One region of the Pseudomonas sp. ADAK13 genome, then DNA from elsewhere that is predicted to be linked to it. Evidence: predicted binding sites of a transcription regulator. Region 1 holds the regulator's gene; each other region holds the start of a gene.
The links. Region 1 encodes sigma-54, which starts transcription at its own class of promoters, with help from an activator protein. Its sites were predicted from a motif close to ANTGGCATNNANNTTGCTNT; they were not measured.
Positions count from the first base shown of each region.

Region 2: the regulator sigma-54 is predicted to act here: its motif matches at 4,860-4,879, upstream of flgB (flagellar basal body rod protein FlgB).
Region 3: the regulator sigma-54 is predicted to act here: its motif matches at 2,489-2,508, upstream of glnK (P-II family nitrogen regulator).

Region 1 covers NZ_CP052860.1:1,068,677-1,075,658, forward strand. Annotated here, with positions in the region: gene HKK54_RS05085 (ATP-binding cassette domain-containing protein) at 1-353, opposite strand, end outside; gene HKK54_RS05090 (hypothetical protein) at 378-599, opposite strand; gene HKK54_RS05095 (KpsF/GutQ family sugar-phosphate isomerase) at 646-1,620, shown strand; gene HKK54_RS05100 (KdsC family phosphatase) at 1,621-2,145, shown strand; gene lptC (LPS export ABC transporter periplasmic protein LptC) at 2,154-2,726, shown strand; gene lptA (lipopolysaccharide transport periplasmic protein LptA) at 2,713-3,285, shown strand; gene lptB (LPS export ABC transporter ATP-binding protein) at 3,285-4,010, shown strand; gene HKK54_RS05120 (RNA polymerase factor sigma-54) at 4,195-5,688, shown strand; gene hpf (ribosome hibernation-promoting factor, HPF/YfiA family) at 5,764-6,069, shown strand; gene ptsN (PTS IIA-like nitrogen regulatory protein PtsN) at 6,082-6,546, shown strand; gene rapZ (RNase adapter RapZ) at 6,549-6,982, shown strand, end outside.
Region 2 covers NZ_CP052860.1:438,687-445,668, reverse strand. Annotated here, with positions in the region: gene HKK54_RS02125 (flagella synthesis protein FlgN) at 1-209, opposite strand, end outside; gene flgM (flagellar biosynthesis anti-sigma factor FlgM) at 258-581, opposite strand; gene flgA (flagellar basal body P-ring formation chaperone FlgA) at 724-1,488, opposite strand; gene HKK54_RS02110 (chemotaxis protein CheV) at 1,569-2,501, shown strand; gene cheR (protein-glutamate O-methyltransferase CheR) at 2,545-3,372, shown strand; one part of gene HKK54_RS02100 (IS3 family transposase) at 3,481-3,851, shown strand; one part of gene HKK54_RS02100 (IS3 family transposase) at 3,850-4,702, shown strand; gene flgB (flagellar basal body rod protein FlgB) at 4,923-5,330, shown strand; gene flgC (flagellar basal body rod protein FlgC) at 5,334-5,786, shown strand; gene flgD (flagellar hook assembly protein FlgD) at 5,803-6,531, shown strand; gene flgE (flagellar hook protein FlgE) at 6,563-6,982, shown strand, end outside.
Region 3 covers NZ_CP052860.1:2,497,692-2,504,673, forward strand. Annotated here, with positions in the region: gene HKK54_RS11545 (LysR family transcriptional regulator) at 1-633, opposite strand, end outside; gene cfa (cyclopropane fatty acyl phospholipid synthase) at 868-1,980, shown strand; gene HKK54_RS11555 (accessory factor UbiK family protein) at 2,033-2,293, opposite strand; gene glnK (P-II family nitrogen regulator) at 2,716-3,054, shown strand; gene HKK54_RS11565 (ammonium transporter) at 3,089-4,429, shown strand; gene HKK54_RS11570 (secondary thiamine-phosphate synthase enzyme YjbQ) at 4,639-5,064, shown strand; gene sutA (transcriptional regulator SutA) at 5,168-5,494, shown strand; gene HKK54_RS11580 (HAD family hydrolase) at 5,739-6,437, opposite strand; gene xerC (tyrosine recombinase XerC) at 6,434-6,982, opposite strand, start outside.

The DNA.
Region 1 (6,982 bases):
TCGGACAGCTGTGTATGCACCCGCAGCGGGAACGCCACGTTTTCGAAAACGTCGAGGTCGGTAAACAGCGCACCGCTCTGGAACAGCACGCCCATATGCTTGCGGGCATCGAACAGGTCGCTGCGCGAAAGGGTCGGCAGGTTCTGGCCATTCACCCAGACTTCACCGGCGGAGGGGCGCAATTGCATGCCCATCAGGCGCAGCAGCGTCGTCTTGCCGCAGCCGGAAGGCCCCATGATGCCCGTGACTTTGCCACGGGGAATGCGAATATCCACATTATTGAAGATGCTGCGCGTACCGCGCTTGAAGGAAAGGCCCTTCAGCTCGACCGCGTAGGCGTTATCGGCACTCATCTAAACTCCTTGGGATGCAGCCTTTCACTCAGACACCTTATTTTCGACAAATGCTTGCGCCGAATAGACATAAAGGCTGTGCGGACCGAACTGGCGGCGAACTATATCACTGCTGGTACAGCGCCCCCAAGGCCGGAACAGAGCTTGTTCAGAAACAGGACAGGTAAAAAATCCTTGCTGAGGATCAATCTCAACCACAGGGCTGATGAATAAAGCCTGACGAACTTGCGTGAGGGAATTGATCATTACCGCTATAATCGCCGACTTTTCGTCAGGCTATACGATTTCAGACATGAGCCAATCCAGCGACCTTATTCAATCCGCACAACGCACCATCCGCCTCGAGCTTGAAGCCGTAGAAGGTTTACTGGCCCATATCGACGCGGATTTCGTACGCGCATGCGAGATGATTCTGGCCAGCAAGGGCCGCGTAGTCGTGGTCGGCATGGGCAAATCCGGGCATGTCGGCAACAAGATCGCCGCCACCCTGGCAAGCACCGGGACCACCGCGTTCTTCGTGCACCCGGCCGAAGCCAGCCACGGAGACATGGGCATGATCACGCGGGATGACATCATCCTGGCGCTGTCCAACTCCGGCACCACCAACGAAATCGTGACCCTGCTGCCGCTGATCAAGCGCCTGGGCATCCAACTGATCAGCGTGACCGGCAACCCGGACTCGACGCTGGCCAAAGCCGCCGAAGTGAATTTGAACGTGCACGTTGCCGAAGAGGCCTGCCCACTGAACCTGGCACCCACCTCCTCCACCACTGCCGCCCTGGTCATGGGCGATGCACTGGCCGTGGCATTGCTGGAAGCTCGCGGGTTTACCGCCGAAGACTTCGCGTTCTCCCATCCGGGTGGCGCCCTGGGCCGTCGCCTGCTGCTGAAAGTGGAAAACGTGATGCACGCCGGCGACGAGTTGCCACAAGTGGCGCGCGGCACCTTGCTTAAGGACGCCTTGATGGAAATGACCCTCAAGCGCCTCGGCATGACCGTGATCCTGGAGCCCGACGGGCGCCTGGCCGGGGTTTTCACCGACGGTGACCTGCGCCGCACCCTGGACCGCAGCCTCGACATCCAGACCGCAACCATCGACGAAGTCATGACGCCTCACGGCAAGACCGCCCGCCCCGACATGCTCGCAGCCGAAGCGCTGAAGATCATGGAAGACCATAAAATCCTGGCGCTGGTGGTGGTCGACGGCGACGACCGCCCGGTTGGCGCCCTGAACATGCACGACTTGCTGCGTGCAGGAGTGATGTAAATGACCACCGATCTGTTGCAACGGGGCAAGAACATCAAGCTGGCGATTTTCGACGTCGACGGCGTACTGACGGATGGCCGCCTGTACTTCCTGGAAGACGGCAGCGAGTTCAAGACGTTCAACACCCTCGACGGCCAGGGCATCAAGATGCTGATGGCCGCGGGCGTGCAAACCGGCATCATCAGCGGTCGCAAGACCCCGGTTGTGGAACGCCGCGCACAAAACCTGGGGATTCCTCACCTGTATCAGGGCCGCGAGGATAAACTGGTGGTCCTGGACGAGCTTCTTGGCCAACTCAACCTAAGCTATGAACAGGTCGCCTACCTTGGTGACGATTTACCCGACCTGCCGGTGATTCGCCGGGTCGGCCTGGGCATGGCCGTGGCCAATGCGGCGGCGTTCGTTCGCGAACACGCCCATGGCGTCACCACCGCCCGCGGCGGCGAAGGCGCCGCCCGCGAGTTCTGCGAATTGATTCTGCGCGCCCAAGGCAGCCTTGAAGCGGCTCACGCCGCCTACCTATAGAGCGTTTTATGCTGAGTAAAAAGATTCGCAATTTTCTGATATTTGCCATCATCGCCGCCGTGTTCCTCGCGGTCGGCTACTGGAATATCAGCCCGGAGCGCTTCCTCGACAAGCCTGTTGCGCAGGTCGACGAGAGCGCTATCGACTATTACGCCATCAACGCCCACAGCATCCAGTACCTGCCCGATGGCAAGGTTCAGTATGAAATGACCTCCGACAAGGTCGAACACTTGAAGGCATCCGAGGTCACTTTGCTGACCAAGCCGGACATGAACCTGTATCGCGGCGCCGAATTCCCGTGGCACGTCACCAGTGAGCGTGGCGAAGTCAACCCGGACGGCACCCAGGTGGAATTGATTGACTCGGTGCGCGTAGCCCGTACCGACGCCAAGGACCGCGACACCATTATTACCAGCAGTCGCATGACCGTATTCCCACAGAAGCAATATGCGCAGACCGAGCAAGACGTTAGAATCGACGGCGCTGGCGGTGTATCGACTGGCAAGGGAATGAAAGCGTATTTGAAAGAAAGCAGGATACACCTGCTATCGAACGTAAGAGGACAGTATGAGGCTCGTTAAAACCCTCCCTATTTTGCTCGGCCTGGGCGCAGCACTGGGAAGCGTGAGCGCCTGGGCTCTGCCGAACGATAGCCAGCAACCGATCCACATTCAGGCCGATGATGCGCAACTGGATGACAAGAAAGGTATTGCGACCTACACCGGCGACGTCATCATCACTCAAGGCTCGATGAAAGTGACGGGTAATACCGTGACACTGACTCGCACCCCGGCAGGCGATATCGACGTGGTCACTTCGGTCGGCAACCTGGCGTATTTCGAACAGCTGCAAAAAGTGGGCGACCCGACGCCGGTCAAAGGCTACGGCAAGACGATCCAGTACCACGCGCAGCAAAATCGCATCGTGCTGATCGATCAGGCCAGGGTCATCAATGACGGCAACACCACTGACGGCGAAAAAATCGTCTATGACACGGTGAAGCAGATTGCCCAGGCCGGTCGTGCCACCGGTACGAAGATCGGCACGCCGAAGCCGCGCATCGATATGGTTATCCAGCCGAAGCAGAAAGCCGACGCCGCCCAGCCGACGCCGAAAACCGACGCGAAGAAGGCGAATTAATGGCAACCCTGAAAGCCCAGCATCTGGCCAAGGCCTATAAAAGCCGTCAGGTCGTGCGCGACGTCAGCCTGTCGATCGACAGCGGCCAGATCGTCGGCTTGCTCGGCCCCAACGGTGCCGGCAAGACCACCTGTTTCTACATGATTGTCGGCCTGGTTCAGGCCGATCAAGGCCGCGTGCTGATCGACGACCTGGACGTCAGCCACCAGCCGATGCACGGTCGTGCACAGGCGGGTATCGGCTATCTTCCCCAGGAAGCGTCGATCTTCCGCAAACTGTCGGTTTCCGACAACATCATGGCGATCCTCGAGACCCGCAAGGAACTCGACCGCGCCGGGCGCAAGAAAGAGCTGGAAAGCCTGTTGCAGGAATTCCACATCAACCACATTCGCGACAACCTCGGCATGAGCCTTTCCGGCGGCGAGCGTCGTCGCGTGGAAATCGCCCGTGCCCTGGCCACTGCGCCGAAGTTCATCCTGCTGGACGAACCTTTCGCCGGTGTCGACCCGATCTCCGTCGGCGACATCAAGCAGATCATCCATCACCTCAAGGCCAAGGGCATCGGTGTGTTGATCACCGACCACAACGTCCGTGAGACCCTCGATATCTGCGAAACCGCCTACATCGTCAACGATGGACAGCTGATTGCCGAAGGTGACTCTGCCACTATCCTGGCCAACGAACTGGTCAAGGAAGTGTATCTGGGTCACGAGTTCCGCCTGTAAACACGGTGGTATCAGGCCATTCGCCATGGAGCGCGGGAGTCAATAAAAACCTCAGTATTTTTATTGTTACCGCGCTCTAGGCAAAGCCCCCGATATCAGGCATATAATTTGCTTATGTTTGGCGCTCACGCGCCCTGTCGTGGATGGCGCATTGCGCCGGCGAATAAGGTGTTAAGCCCCTGCCATGAAACCATCGCTAGTCCTGAGAATGGGCCAGCAGCTGACGATGACACCGCAGCTGCAACAGGCCATCCGCCTGCTCCAATTGTCGACCCTGGACCTGCAACAGGAAATCCAGGAGGCCCTGGAGTCCAATCCGATGCTCGAACGCCAGGAAGAAGGCGACGACTTCGATAATGCAGACCCGCTGGCCGACAACATCGAGCAAAAACCCAACCCCGACGTACAGGAACCCTCCTACCAGGAAACCGCCCCCACGGTGGACAACCTCGAGGACGGTGAATGGAACGAACGCATTCCCAACGAGCTTCCCGTCGACACCGCGTGGGAAGACGTCTACCAGACCAGCGCCAGCAGCCTGCCCAGCAATGACGATGACGAGTGGGACTTCACCACCCGCACCTCCGCTGGCGAGAGCCTGCAGAGCCATTTGCTCTGGCAACTGAACCTGGCGCCGATGTCCGACACCGATCGCCTGATCGCCGTCACCCTGATCGACTGCATCAACAATCAGGGCTACCTGGACGAGACCCTTGAGGAGATCCTCGAGGCCTTCGACCCGGAACTGGACATCGAACTGGACGAAATCGAAGCCGTCCTGCACCGCATCCAGCAATTCGAGCCAGCCGGTATCGGCGCCCGCAGCCTCAGCGAGTGCCTGCTGTTGCAACTGCGCCAACTGCCGGCCAAGACGCCTTGGCTGGCCGAAGCGCAGCGCCTGGTCACCGACTACATCGACTTGCTCGGCAGCCGCGACTACAGCCAGCTGATGCGCCGCATGAAGCTCAAGGAAGATGACCTGCGCCAGATCATCGAGCTGGTGCAGAGCCTCAACCCGCGCCCCGGCTCGCAGATCGAGTCCAGTGAAGCCGAATACGTCGTCCCCGATGTGATCGTGCGCAAGGACAACGAGCGCTGGCTGGTGGAGCTGAACCAGGAATCGGTGCCGCGCCTGCGGGTCAACCCGCAATATGCAGGGTTTGTACGCCGCGCCGACACCAGCGCCGACAACACCTTCATGCGCAACCAGTTGCAGGAAGCCCGCTGGTTCATCAAGAGCCTGCAAAGCCGCAACGAAACCCTGATGAAAGTCGCCACCCAGATCGTCGAGCACCAGCGCGGCTTCCTGGAATACGGCGATGAGGCGATGAAGCCGCTGGTACTGCACGACATCGCCGAGGCGGTGGGCATGCACGAATCAACGATTTCCCGGGTGACCACGCAAAAATTCATGCATACCCCACGGGGTATTTATGAGCTGAAATACTTTTTCTCCAGCCATGTCAGCACCTCCGAAGGCGGCGAATGCTCGTCCACGGCGATCCGCGCGATCATCAAAAAACTGGTTGCCGCGGAAAATCAGAAAAAGCCGTTGAGTGACAGCAAGATCGCTGGTTTACTGGAGGCACAAGGCATTCAGGTCGCCCGTCGAACCGTCGCCAAGTACCGCGAGTCCCTCGGGATCGCGCCTTCCAGCGAGCGTAAACGTTTGATGTGACGGGCGGGCCATAGCGTTCCAGTGGCAGGCACCCCGGCCTGCCGCTTTATGCACTGGCAACGAAGGAGAAGCTGTATGCAAGTCAACATCAGTGGACACCAACTGGAAGTGACCGAACCGCTGCGCGCCTATATCGGCGAAAAACTCAAACGAATTGAGGGGCATTTCGACAAGATCACCAACGTGCAAGTCATCATGACTGTCGAGAAGCTCAAGCAGAAAATCGAAGCCACCTTGCGTATACCCGGCGGGGAAGTAGTCGCCAATGCCGAGCATTCAGATATGTATGCTGCCATTGACGACCTCACCGACAAGCTGGATCGCCAAATCAAAAAGCATAAGGAAAAGCAGCAGAGTCTTCTTCAAGGCACTGGCCGCTAACACTCCCCACCCATGATTCGACTTGAAACCATCCTGACCCCCGGCCGTTCCCTCGTGAACGTGCCGGGCGGCAGTAAAAAGCGTGCCCTCGAACAAATTGCCAACCTGATCGGCCGCGAAGTGCCCGAGCTGGATACGCAAGCTGTGTATGAGGCACTGATCGCCCGTGAAAAGCTCGGTTCGACCGGCTTTGGCAACGGCATCGCCATTCCTCACTGCCGCCTGCAAGGCTGTGAGTCTCCAGTCAGCGCCCTGCTGCACCTGGACGCCCCCATCGATTTCGACGCCATCGACGGCGCGCCGGTCGACCTGCTGTTCGTTCTGCTGGTCCCGCAAGCTGCCACCGATGCGCACCTGGAACTGCTTCGGCAGATCGCCAGCATGCTCGACCGCAAGGAAGTACGCGACAAACTGCGCAGCGCTCCCAGCAATGAGGCGCTTTATCAGGTTGTACTGGATGAGCAAAACGGGCAGTAATCATGCGTTTGATCATCGTCAGCGGCCGCTCCGGCTCAGGTAAAAGCACGGCTCTCAATGTTCTCGAGGACAACGGCTTCTATTGCATCGACAACCTGCCCGCCGGCCTGCTGCCGGAACTGGCGGAACGTGCACTGATCCATACCGAGTTGGCGCAACCGCTGGTGGCCGTCTCGATCGACGCCCGCAACCTGCCCAGCCACCTCTCCCGCTTCCCTGAACTGCTCGAAGAAGTGCGGGCCAAGCACATCCACTGCGATGTGCTGTACCTGGACGCCGACGAAGAAACCCTGCTCAAGCGCTTCTCCGAAACCCGTCGACGCCATCCACTGAGCAGCCCGCATCGCTCGCTGGCAGAAGCCATCGAGGACGAGACCAAACTGCTGGGCCCGATCATTGACCTGGCCGACCTCAAGATCAACACCACCAGCCTGAA
Region 2 (6,982 bases), 630 kb from region 1:
GGCAGGCCCAGGCTGACGAGAATCTGGCTGCGTTTCTTGCCGTGTTGTTCCAGCAGGACGATCAGCGATTGCTTGCGAGCCAGAATTTCTTCCAGCATGCGCATGTCGCGGCCGAACAGGGCCAGGGATTCTTCCCGAAGTAACTCCAGCAACTGCTGTGCGGGAGTCAAATCTTCAATGATCAGTTGTAGCAAGTTTTCGTCGTGCATGGCTGGCCTTGGGGTTTAAGCGTCCAAAAGCCTGGCGCAGGCCTTTGCCTAGCGCTCGGCTTCGAAGTTAAGCAGCTTGCTGGCTACACGGTTGCTGTCGACCTTATAGCTGCCATCCGCAATCGCCTGCTTCAATTCGGCCACGCGGGCTTTATTGACAACCGGCTGATCGCTCAGCGAGTCAGTGACCTTCTGCAACTGTTGAGCCTCATTGCTCAGGTGTACCGATTCCCCGCTTTGGCTGGCACCGGCCTGTTCTGTCTTGGCAGGCAGAGGCTGGGACTTGGCTTCAACGCTGTCTTTGGCACCGCTGGTGCGCGAAGAGCCAGGCGTTGGCAGGGCGTTATTCAAACGACTGAAATCGATGACCATGTTAAAAAAACCTCTGGGTATTTGGACGCTTGCCATGTTTTCGGCCATACCCGGACAAACTTTAGGCTCGATTGACAATAAACCTATACGCGATGCTGCTTTGCGCACAGTGTAGGAAAAGCTGGCGTCCTATGCCAGTGATCTATAAAGCCACCTCAACCTGCCCGGGTGCCGTCACCCGGGCCTTGATCACGCGGTTGGAATTGAGGTTCTTGACGCGAATCTGTTCACTCATGCCGCCGTTGGACAGGGCTTCCCCGGGCATTTTTACATTCAGTCCGCCGCTGCTGGCGGAAATCACCACCTGGTCGCCCTTGCGCACCACTTCGGCCTGTTCAAGGTTGACCAGGGTAATCACTTGGTCGGTGACCATTGGTCGGGTAAGTTTCTGCCCGATCGCCTGGTCAACGGACGTGAGGTAGCTCTGGGTGATCAGGCTGATGTCCCGTTCACGCATGGCAACGTCTTCGTAACCAATGATTCCGGTGCGTTTCAACGGCCGGGTCACCACCACCACGTCACGAAACAGCTTGACCTGGGCTGGCACGAACACCGTCCAGGGCGAGGCGCCTTCGCAGCGAACCTTCACGGTCACGCGCCCGATGGGTTGGGCCGGGCTTTCGAGGGAGGCTGTCAATTCCTTGTCGCACATCGGCATGCGCAGGCGCGGATCCAGCTGGTTGACCTGGATTTCATAGCGCCCCGGCGTCTGTGTGGTCGCCAGATAATCTTCTACAGTGAACTCAAGAAAGCCCTGAGTGACGCCGATAAGCAGATCAGGCAAGGTGACGTTACTGGCACGGGCCGGCTGGCCCGCAGCCAGGGCAAGCAACGCCATCGAGACGCAGATCAATCTGCGGTACTGTGGGGATCGGGGGCGTCGGGAAACTGTCGTTTTGATGTCCATGGCCAATAAAAAAGCAAAGCTCGTGCCGTTTAGTGTTGGGTACGCGTCGTACCCCTAAGTTTTAGCGTAGGAGTCTGGGCATGGCCGGTGTAATGGATTCAGTAAACCAGCGCACACAGCTGGTGGGGCAGAATCGCCTGGAGTTGCTGCTGTTTCGTCTGGACGGCAAGCAGCTTTACGGGATTAACGTCTTCAAGGTGCGGGAGGTGCTGCAGTGTCCCAAGCTGACAATAATGCCCAAGTCCAGCCCGGTGGTGTGCGGTGTGGCGAACATCCGTGGCGCGACCATCCCGATTCTTGACCTGGCCATGGCCACCGGTTCGGCGGGTTTGCAGGACCGCGAAAGTCCGTTCGTGATCATCACCGAGTACAACACCAAGACCCAGGGTTTCCTGGTGCGTTCGGTGGAACGCATCGTCAACATGAACTGGGAAGAGATCCATCCGCCGCCCAAGGGCACCGGCCGCGATCACTACCTCACGGCCGTGACGCGGGTCGACAACCAGTTGGTGGAAATCATCGACGTGGAGAAAATCCTCGCCGAAGTGGCGCCGACCTCCGAGGCGATTTCGGTCGGCGTAGTAGACGCCGAGACCGCGCACAAGGCGATCTCGCTGCGGGTGCTGACGGTGGACGACTCCTCGGTGGCACGCAAGCAGGTGTCCCGCTGCCTGCAGACGGTTGGCGTTGAAGTGGTGGCGCTTAATGACGGTCGCCAGGCCCTGGATTACCTGCGCAAGCTGGTGGATGAGGGCAAGAAACCGGAAGAAGAATTCCTGATGATGATCTCCGACATCGAGATGCCGGAAATGGACGGCTACACCCTCACGGCCGAGATACGCAACGACCCACGCATGCAAAAATTACATATCATCCTGCATACTTCGTTGTCCGGTGTATTCAATCAGGCAATGGTCAAGAAGGTCGGTGCCGATGACTTCCTGGCCAAATTCCGCCCTGATGACCTGGCATCCCGGGTAGTTGACCGGATCAAGGCAGCAGATCACGGCTAGGGGCTTTTTCCCTGGCGGTCACACGATTTAAGAGGCGGTATCATTGTCTACGGGTAATTTGGATTTCGAACAGTTCCGGGTCTTCCTGGAAAAAGCCTGTGGCATATTGCTCGGTGAAAACAAGCAGTACCTGGTATCCAGCCGTCTCAACAAACTGATGGAGCAGCAAGGCATCAAGTCCCTCGGGGAGTTGGTGCAGCGGATCCAGGGCCAGCCGCGCAGCGGGCTCAAGGAGATGGTGGTCGATGCCATGACCACCAACGAAACCTTGTGGTTTCGTGACACCTATCCGTTCGAGGTGCTCAAGAACAAGGTGCTGCCCGAGGCCATCAAGGCTGCCCCCGGCCAGCGCCTGCGCATCTGGTCGGCGGCCTGTTCGTCGGGGCAGGAGCCGTATTCGATTTCGATGTCCATCGACGAGTTCGAGCGGACCAACATGGGCCAACTGAAGGCAGGGGCGCAAATCGTTGCCACTGACTTGTCCGGCACCATGCTCACCAATTGCAAGACCGGCGAATACGACAGCCTGGCACTGGGCCGCGGGTTGTCCCCGGAGCGGTTGCAACGTTTCTTCGACCCTAAAGGCGCGGGGCGCTGGGCGGTCAAAGCGCCGATCAAGAGCCGGGTGGAGTTTCGCTCGTTCAATCTGCTGGACAGTTATGCCAGCCTGGGCAAGTTCGACATGGTGTTTTGCCGCAACGTGTTGATCTACTTCTCGGCCGAGGTGAAGAAAGACATTCTGTTGCGCATCCACGGCACCCTCAAGCGTGGCGGTTACCTGTTCCTCGGCGCTTCCGAGGCGCTGAACGGTTTGCCGGATCATTACCAGATGGTGCAGTGCAGCCCGGGGATCATTTACCAGGCCAAGTGATGAGCGCTTGAACAAAAAAGGGAGGCCTGCAGAGGTCTCCCTTTTTTTATGGCCGTGTTCCGTCCTGAATAAGGTTTACACCTTCTGACCCATTCTCAGGAGGGAGTAATGAATACGGGAGAAAGGCGCAGTCAGCGTGATTACACGCTAACCTTTAAATTGTCGGTCGTCGATCAGGTCGAAAAAGGCGAGTTGAGTTATAAAGAGGCTCAAGAGCGCTATGGCATTCAGGGTAAAACGACTGTACTGAATTGGTTACGCAGGCATGGTCGGCAGGACTGGAGTCAAGGCGCGTCCATTCGCTCCAAGAGACCTCGTTCCATGGATGAGCCCGATAAACCGCTGACACCCGAACAGCGAATCAAAGAGCTTGAAGAAAAGCTTGCCCAAGCCAACCAGAAAGCTCAGTTTTTCGAAGCCGTCGTTGATGTTTTGAAGAACGACTTCGGTGTTTCTGTCGTAAAAAGCGATCCGGTAAGTCCTCTCCCAGGGGCAGATCCAAGACCTGAGCATTAGTCGGGCTTGCCAGTTCATGGGGATTTCCCGCCAGGCTTATTACAAGCGCAACCGGGCGTGTGATGCCCGGGCCCGTCATGCCCAGGAAGTGATGGGATTCGTGAGGGAAAAGCGACTTCGGCAACCGCGCATTGGCACCCGAAAACTTCACAATCTAATGCGCACTGAGCCAGAAGTGACCGTAAAGGTTGGTCGAGACCGTTTATTCGATATCTTGCGAGATCGGCGCGAACTGGTTCCCCGCAGACGGGCCTATCACAAAACGACAGACAGCCATCATCGCTTTCGCCGTCATCCAAACCGGCTCAAAGATGGGCCGATTCAGGTAGTCGCCAAGGCGCCAGAGCAAGTATGGGTTGCGGACATCACCTACTTACCAACGCAAACGGGTGTGGCTTATCTGAGTTTGATCACCGATGCGTACTCTCGAAAAATCGTGGGGCACCATATCCATGAAAGCTTGCACGCCGAATCGGTGATCCAGGCGTTCAAAAAAGCCCTCAAGCAGCGGACAACGGAACAACGCCTGGTGCATCACTCGGACAGAGGCGTCCAATACTGCTCCGAGCTTTATCAGCGGTTGCATGCCAAGTACGGCATCACCTGCTCAATGACCGATGGCTACGACTGCTACCAAAATGCATTGGCTGAGCGTGTGAATGGGATTTTGAAAAACGAGTTATTGCTGCATCGCCCCAAAGATTTTGCAGAGGCCATCCGGATGGTAGACGAGTCGGTGCTGATCTATAACAACGAGCGGCCTCATCTGTCGCTGAAATACAAAACGCCCGATGCGGTGCATCGGGCGTTTTGAGGCTAAAACAGGTGTAAACCTATTTCAGGACTAGACACCGCAAAGCGGCAAGCCGGCATTGCCGCTTTACTGGCGTTTCGCGGAAACCCTTTGCCGCTTTTCTGGCATTGCCGCCGGCAATCCTGTCGCAAACCCTTGATTTACGGCGCTCCGGCAACTTGGCATGGCCCTTGCTAAATCCTAGTTACGAAAAGCAGGTCAGCCCCTAAAGGTTTCCGCCATGAGCATCAGCTTCGATAAAGCGCTCGGTATCCACGAACAAGCCCTGGGCTTCCGCGCCCAGCGTGCCGAAGTCCTGGCCAACAACATTGCCAACGCCGACACCCCGAACTACAAGGCTCGGGACCTGGACTTCTCTGCCGTGCTCGCCGCACAGCAAGACAAGACCAAGAACGGCACCTTCGCCCTGAACATGACCAACAGCCGTCATATCGAAGCGCAAGGCCTGGGCAATGGTGACGAGTCGCTGTTGTATCGCACGCCGATGCAACCGTCGATCGACCAGAACACCGTGGACGCCCAGCTGGAGCAATCGGCCTACGCCGAGAACTCGGTGAACTTCCAGGCCAGCTTCACCCTGCTCAACAGCAAATTCAAAGGGCTGATGTCAGCCCTGCGTGGAGAGTAAGCCATGTCCCTCGCCAGTGTTTTCAATATTGCCGGTAGTGGCATGAGCGCGCAGACCACGCGCCTCAACACCGTCGCCAGTAACATCGCCAACGCCGAGACCGTGTCGTCGAGCATTGACCAGACCTACCGCGCCCGGCACCCGGTGTTCGCCACCATGTTCCAGGGCGGCCAGGGTGGCCAGAGCGGTAGCGGCGACTCGCTGTTCCAGAACCAGGATGCCGCAGGCCAGGGCGTGCAGGTGCTCGGTGTGGTCGAAGACCAGAGCAACCTCGAAGCCCGCTACGAGCCGAACCACCCCGCCGCGAACGAAAAAGGGTACGTGTACTACCCCAACGTCAACGTGGTCGAGGAAATGGCCGACATGATTTCCGCCAGCCGCTCGTTCCAGACCAACGCGGAAATGATGAACACCGCCAAAACCATGATGCAGAAGGTCCTGACCCTGGGTCAGTGATAAGGGGCGCCAAATAATGGCCATTGTTGATACCAGTTCGACCAACACGGCGGTCCAGGACCTTTTCAATTCCAAGGTCAAGACTGCGACAGATAACAGCAGCGTCGGCAGCGCTGTCAGTTCGGCGACCGGCAACCAGTCGTTGGGCAAGGACGCGTTCCTGCAACTGCTGGTAACCCAACTGAAAAACCAGAACCCGCTGTCGCCCCAGGACAACGGCGCGTTCGTGGCACAGCTGGCGCAGTTCAGTAGCCTGGAAGGCATCAACACCCTGAATGACTCGGTGAACGCGATTTCCAGCAACTTCAGTTCCTCGCAGGCGCTGCAGGCTTCGTCGCTGGTGGGGCGCTCGGTGATCACCCAGACCGACAAGGCCATGGTTGATACCAGCAAGAGCATGACCGGTTCCGTGGCGGTGACGGCAGCGACGGGTAACGTCTCCGTCAAGATCACCGACAAGGACGGCAACGTCGTACGCACCATCGACATGGGCGCCCAGAGCGCCGGCAATTCCAGCTTTGTCTGGGATGGCAAGAACGATGCGGGCGAGACGGCGCCTCCAGGCACCTACACCTTCAATGCCACCACCAAGAATGACAAGGGTGACTCGGTTGCCCTGGCTACCTCGCTGCCGGCAACGGTGACCAGCGTGACCCTGGGTACGAACGGCGGCGAAATGCTGCTTAACCTGGCGGGCGGCATGGGCAGTATCAAGCTGTCGCAAATTCAGACTATCGGTACATAGAGCCGGCTAAATACGGCAAAAGGAGAGAACAATGTCTTTTAACATCGGCCTTAGCGGCCTCTATGCGGCCAACAAACAACTGGACGTGACCGGTAACAACATCGCCAACGTCGCGACCACCGGTTTCAAGTCGTCCCGTGCGGAATTTGCGGATATCTACGCGGCTTCCAAGTTGGGCACCGGCCAGAACAGCATCGGTAATGGCGTGAACCTGGCGGCAGTGTCCCAGCAGTTCACCCAGGGTGACGTCAACAACAGCGGCGGCATTCTGGACATGGCGATCCAGGGTGGCGGCTTCTTCGTGCAGAAGGGCAGCGACGGCTCGCTGGAGTACACCCGTAGCGGTGCCTTCCGTGCCGACAAGGACGGCTACATCACCAACAACACCGGTACTTCGCGCCTGCAAGGCTATGCGGCCGACGCCGATGGCAACATTCAGAAGGGTGGTTTG
Region 3 (6,982 bases), 1.4 Mb from region 1:
ACAGGCATCGAGAACAAACTGGTTCAGGGTGAAGGTGTCATCGTAAAAGATGAATTCGCAGGCGTGCAGCTCGCTCAGTTCCACCGAGCTGCGGCCTTGCCAGGGCGAGTCGTGGGGCGCGAGCAGGCACAGTGGTGATTCGAACAAGGGCATGGATTCGAATTCGGACCAGATATCCGCCACGCGCGGTGAGTCCAGAATGGTGCCGAACTCCAGGGTGCCTTGGCGCAGGTCCTGAATGGTGATGTTGCCGCCGCTCTCGAACAGTTTCAGTTCGATCTTCGGGTAGCGGGCGTGGTATTCCGCAAAGATCGGCGCCAGGGCGAGGTGGGTGGAAGGCGAAAGCCCCATGCGCAGGGCCCCGCGCCCGACCTGCTGCAGGTCTTGCAGCTCCACGGTCATCTCATCGTGCAGCGCGATCATTTCCTTGGCGCGCTTGAGCACAATCTCCCCGGCGTCCGTCAGGGTGAAACGTTTGCCCATACGGTCCAGCAGTTTCAGGCCAAGGCTCGACTCCAGTTGCTGCACCATTTTGCTGACCGTTGGCTGGGTCAGGTGCAGTTTGGTGGCGGCCTTGGTGAAGCTCTGCTGGTCTACGACTTCTACAAAATAACGGAGCGCCCGGATGTCCATCTTGCATTCCAATTTTGCATGGTTTTCATAATATTAATTCATTATATCTTTAAAAATTGGCTGGATAAGATTTGTTACATCTGTTCCCAGCCAGCGTTCCCGGTGAGGCCCGAAGGGCCTTTCCAGACGCTTCCATGGCCAGATTTCTCGCAGTGTATGAATCAAAGGCAACGCTATTTCTGGAGAGCAATTGTGCTTAACAAAACGCGTCATTCTTTTTCCGGTTCTGATGAGATGTCTCAGGGAGCGCGCTTCGTTAAGGAGTTGCTGGCGCAGGCGCAGATCGAGGTCAACGGACCGTCGGCTGCGGATATGCAGCTGCACCACAGTGCCACGTTCGACCTGGCCCTGGCCAAGGGAAACCTGGGGCTTGGCGAAGATTATATGGACGGCGGCTGGGACGCCGAGGCGCTGGATGAGTTTTTCTACCGGCTCATGCGCTCCGGCGTGATTGACCAGGCCAACCCGGCCACCTTGTTGTTTCACGCGTTCAGCTCCCGATGGCTGAACCTGCAAAACAAGAAGCGTGCCTGGCAAGTCGGCGAAGCGCACTACGACCTCGGCAATGACTTTTACGCGCGCATGCTCGACTCGCGCATGACCTACACCTGCGGCTACTGGAAAGACGCCACCACCCTGGAACAGGCGCAGTTCGCCAAGCTGGACCTGATCTGTAAAAAGCTGGGGCTCAAGCCGGGCATGCGCGTGCTGGATATCGGCTGTGGCTGGGGCAGTTTCATGAGCCATGCCGCCGAGCACTACGGTGTGGAGTGTGTCGGTGTGACCATCTCCAAGGAGCAGGCGGAGTGGGGCCGCGCCAAGTACGCCCATCTGCCGATCGAGTTTCGGCTCCAGGATTATCGGGATATCGACGAGCAATTCGACCATATCGCCAGCGTCGGCATGTTCGAGCACGTGGGTCGCAAGAATCATCGGGCGTATATGGAGGTTGCCAACCGCTGCCTGAAAGACGAGGGGCTGTTCCTGCTGCACACCATCGGCAAGAACCAGCGCAACAGCACGCCGGACCCGTGGATCGACAAATACATCTTTCCAAACGGTGATTTGCCCTCGATCGGGCAGATCGGCGACGCCATGGACGGATTATTTGTTGCCGAGGATTTGCACAACTTTGGCGCCGACTATGACAAGACGCTGATGGCCTGGTGCGAAAACTTCGAACTGGCGTGGCCGGATTTCGCCGACACCTTTGGCCAGCGCTTCTACCGGATGTGGCGCTATTACCTGCTGTCGTGTGCAGGAGCGTTTCGCGCGCGGGATATCCAGCTGTGGCAGTGGGTGTTGTCGAAGAAGGGGGTTGTTGGCGGGTATCAGCGGGTGAGCTGATGGCTGCAACGGTTTAACGGGGACAGGCGAAACCTGCCCCGGTTGGGCCTGTTTATTCGGCGGCCGGCGCCAATCGCGCTTCCAGCTCCGCCACCTTGGCCTCAAGGCTTTCCAACCGCGCCCGAGTGCGCGCCAGCACCACCATCTGGCTATCAAACTCTTCCCGGCTTACCAGGTCCAGCTTGCTGAAACCGCTCTGCAGCAGAGCCTTGAACTGGCTTTCAATTTCGTTGCGCGGCAGCGGTGTGTCGCTGCTGAACAGGCGGGAGGCGTGGCCGCTCAGGGCGTCGAGGAGGTCTTTGGGCGCGAGCATGGGAAATAGTCCGGAAAATCTGTTGGCCGGCAGTGTATCACGCAGCGTCTATAGTCTTTTTCGCCACCACAGGCGCACGCTTTTCGCGCATGGGGCCGGGCGGTCGCGCACCGTTTTCGTGCGTATCTTCGCGGCAATGGCGCCCGGTGGGTGGCCGCAAGCGAACAAAGGACTGATTTCAGTGATTTTTACGGAGCTGGCAAGCTTTCTGCTTAGACGTTCATGACCCATGCACTGATGCAGTCGCTGTGACGATGCAGTGCGCCGACGGACCAGCGGTACATGTTTCGTCACCAGTGGTTAGCGAGCGTCGCAATGGCAAATGCCAAGGCGACGAAGCGTTACAAAGCCAGGCACTGCGCTTAGACTTGAGACGGGTTTGTTTTCCTGGGGCAAGTCCACCAATTCGGGAGAGAGTTTTCATGAAGCTAGTCACTGCCATCATCAAGCCGTTCAAGTTGGACGATGTACGCGAGTCACTGTCCGAGATCGGCGTGCAGGGCATTACCGTCACTGAGGTCAAAGGCTTCGGTCGGCAGAAGGGTCACACCGAGCTGTATCGCGGCGCGGAATACGTGGTCGATTTCCTGCCAAAGGTGAAGATTGATGTCGCCATTGACGACAAGGATCTTGACCGGGTTATCGAGGCGATAACCAAGGCCGCCAACACCGGCAAAATCGGTGACGGCAAGATCTTCGTGGTCAATCTGGAACAGGCTATTCGCATCCGTACCGGCGAAACCGATACCGACGCAATCTAAGCCGCCAAACCCCAACGCCCCAGGAGAAAACAATATGACTCTGCGTAAATTCGCAGGGCTAGGAGCCCTGTTGTCCCTCGTAATGCCGGCCCTGGCCATGGCGGCGGACCCAGTACCTGCTCCAGTCCTCAATTCCGGCGACACCGCGTGGATGCTCACGTCGACCGCGCTGGTGCTGTTCATGACCATTCCAGGCCTCGCGCTGTTCTACGGCGGCATGGTTCGTTCCAAAAACATTCTTTCCGTGATGATGCAGTGCTTCGCCATCACCGGCCTGATCACCATCCTGTGGTTCGTCTACGGCTACAGTATGGCGTTCGACACCACCGGTATGGAAGCAGGCGTCGTCAACCTCAACTCGTTTGTGGGTGGCTTGTCCAAACTGTTCCTCTCGGGTGTGACCCCGGCCAGCATCACCGGCCCGGCGGCGTTGTTCCCTGAGGCGGTGTTCGTGACCTTCCAGATGACCTTCGCGATCATCACCCCGGCGCTGATCGTCGGTGCGTTCGCCGAGCGTATGAAGTTCTCCGCGATGCTGATCTTCATGGGCGTCTGGTTCACCCTGGTCTACGCACCGATTGCCCACATGGTATGGGGCGGTCCGGGTTCGTTGCTGGGCGACTGGGGCGTACTGGACTTCGCAGGCGGCACCGTGGTGCACATCAACGCCGGTGTGGCCGGCCTGGTAGCGTGCCTGGTACTCGGCAAGCGTAAAGGCTTCCCAACCACCCCAATGGCACCGCATAACCTCGGTTACACCCTGGTGGGCGCGGCCATGCTGTGGGTCGGCTGGTTCGGCTTCAACGCCGGTTCCGCTGCTGCGGCCAACGGCACTGCCGGCATGGCGATGCTGGTGACCCAGATCGCTACCGCTGCGGCGGCGCTGGGCTGGATGTTCGCCGAGTGGGTCACCCACGGTAAGCCAAGCGCTCTGGGCATCGCCTCGGGTGTGGTTGCGGGCCTGGTGGCAATCACTCCAGCCGCTGGCACCGTGGGCCCGATGGGCGCCCTGGTGATCGGCCTGGCTGCCGGTGTGGTGTGCTTCTTCTGCGCCACTACCCTGAAACGCAAACTGGGCTACGACGACTCCCTGGACGCCTTCGGCGTGCACGGTATCGGCGGTATCCTCGGCGCGATCCTGACTGGCGTGTTCGCTGCACCGTCGATGGGTGGCTTCAACGCCGCGACCACCGATATCGCCGCACAGGTCTGGGTTCAGGCCAAAGGCGTCGGCTTCACCGTCATCTACACCGCTATCGTGACGTACATCATCCTCAAGGTGCTGGACGTGGTGATGGGCCTGCGGGTGACCGAAGAGGAAGAGGCTGTCGGCCTCGACCTGGCGCAACACAACGAACGCGGCTACAACTTGTAAGTACGCGAAAAAAAGATGCCCGGCTTGCCGGGCATTTTTTTGCCTGGGGTTTGTCTGTGGCTAAAGGTGTATGGGTTTTTTGGCGACTTTGTGATGGGATCCACACCGCACTTTTCTGTGTGCGAATGTCTTACAGGCATGTAGGCGTATTCGGCACTTTGTTTTTTCCCTGAGCGCGCTAGAATGCGCGCCGATGGGCGGAGAACTGTATGTGGCAACAGACCCTGATAACCCTGCGGGCCAAGCCCCGGGGCTTTCATCTGGTAACGGACGAGTTGCTCGCCGGCCTGCCTGAATTGAAGGCCTGTCGGGTGGGCCTGTTGCATTTGTGGCTGCAGCACACCTCGGCCTCGTTGACGGTCAACGAGAATGCCGACCCGGCGGTTCGCCGTGACTTCGAGCGTTTTTTCAATGCGCTGGTGCCGCAAGGCACGGCGGGATATGAACACAACGACGAAGGTCCGGATGATCTGCCGGCGCACTTCAAGGCCAGTCTCCTGGGCTGCCAGCTGAGTTTGCCGGTAAGGGCCGGCCGCTTGGCGATGGGAACCTGGCAAGGTGTTTATCTGGGCGAGCACCGTGATCATGGCGGTGCTCGTAAAGTCCTCGCCACCTTGCACGGTGATGGGGCATAAGCCACTGGTTAACCGGTGGATGTTGATTTTTTTCCGGCCGCCGTCGACAGGTGGCGAAGCTGGGCTATAACTAATCTGCTTTTCGCAAGTCATGAGGTAGAACATGAGCGACGATGATCTGGAAAACGACGACCTCGAAGTAGGCGACGACGACGAAACCGAAGAAGGTCTTGAGGCGGCTGCCGAAGACGTGGCTGACGACGACGGTGGCGACGATGCACCGGTCCCGGCAGCCAAGGGCAAGGCCAAGGCTGCGGTGTCGGTTGACGAACTGCCGAGCGTAGAAGCCAAGAACAAAGAGCGCGATGCGCTGGCCCGTGCGATGGAAGAGTTCCTCGCTAAAGGCGGCAAAGTGCAGGAAGTCGAGGCTAACGTGGTGGCAGATCCACCGAAGAAGCCTGATAACAAGTACGGCAGCCGGCCTATCTAAGGCCTGCTGTTTGCTTGCTGAAAAAGCCCGCCGTCGCTGCGGGCTTTTTCATGGGTGAAACAAAAGCGTTGGGGCTGATACTGAAGAGTGTGTGTGGCGAGGGAGCTTGCTCCCGTTGGGGCGCGAAGCGCCTCCTGGTTGGGTCGACGCGGTCTTTCAGAAAGGCCGTCGTGGCTGGTTCAGGGGCCGCTTCGCAGCCCAACGGGAGCAAGCTCCCTCGCCACAAAAGCCCTTCATCATCAGGTTATGCGTTCCAGCGGGCGAGGAGAGCTGGCAATTCAGTCAGGCTGCGAATCTCGGCGTCCGGGCGCTTTTGCGCTTCCCAGGCCTTGCCCGCTGGGTTGAACCACACCGCCCGCAGCCCCGCCTGCTGCGCACCGGCAATGTCATCCCCGGGATGATCCCCGACGTGCACTGCCGCGCCCGGCTCTACGCCACCGCGCTGCAAGGCTTCCTGGAACAACCGTGCATCCGGCTTGGCGATACCGATGTCTTCAGCCCGCAGTGCAAAGTGGAAGTAGTCCGCCAGCCCCACACGCTGCACATCGGCGTTGCCGTTGGTGATCACGCCCAGCAGATAGTCGCGGCGCAACGCTTGCAACATCGGCTCGGCCTCGGGAAACACCGTGAGCTGGTGGCGCGCGTGGATGAACGCTTCAAAGCACACATCCGCCATCTGCGCCGCTTCCGGCAACGGGTATCCGGCCTCCTCGAAGGCGTGCTGCAGCACCTTGTGGCGCAACACGCTGATGCGATATTTGAGTTCGGGATGCCGCTCCAGAACCTGCTGGCGAAGGCTGGCGAATTTCTCCAGGGGCAAGTCGCCCACCTTGGTGGCATGGGTCGCCAGCCACTCGCGCATCGACGCCTCGGCGCTGATGATGACTGGCACGTTATCCCAGAGCGTGTCGTCCAGGTCGAAGGTGATCAGCTTGATGCTCATGAGTCACTGCCCTTAATGCGTTTGGCCCGTGGATGGGCGCTGTCGTACACCGTTGCCAGGTGCTGGAAGTCCAGGTGGGTGTAGATCTGGGTGGTCTTGATGTCCGAGTGACCCAGCAACTCCTGCACCGCGCGCAGGTCCTGGGACGACTCCAGCAAGTGGCTGGCAAAAGAGTGCCGCAGCATGTGCGGGTGCAGGTTTTGCCCCAGTTCGCGCTCGCCGGCGGCCTTGACCCGTACCTGAATGGCCCGTGGCCCGAGCCGCCGGCCTTGCTGGCTGATAAACACGGCGTCATCCGCCGGGTTGGCCAGGGCGCGCAGGGGCAGCCACAGCAGCAGGGCTTCGCGGGCCTTCCTGCCCACCGGCAATACGCGGGTCTTGCTGCCTTTGCCGAGCACCTGCACCAGGCCATCCGCCAGGTCCAGTTGATCGAGGTTTAGCCCGGTCAGCTCCGACAGGCGCAGGCCCGAGGAATAGAACAGTTCGAGAATCGCCTGGTCGCGATGGGCCAGGAAGTCATCTTCCACGGCGCCATCGAGCAATTG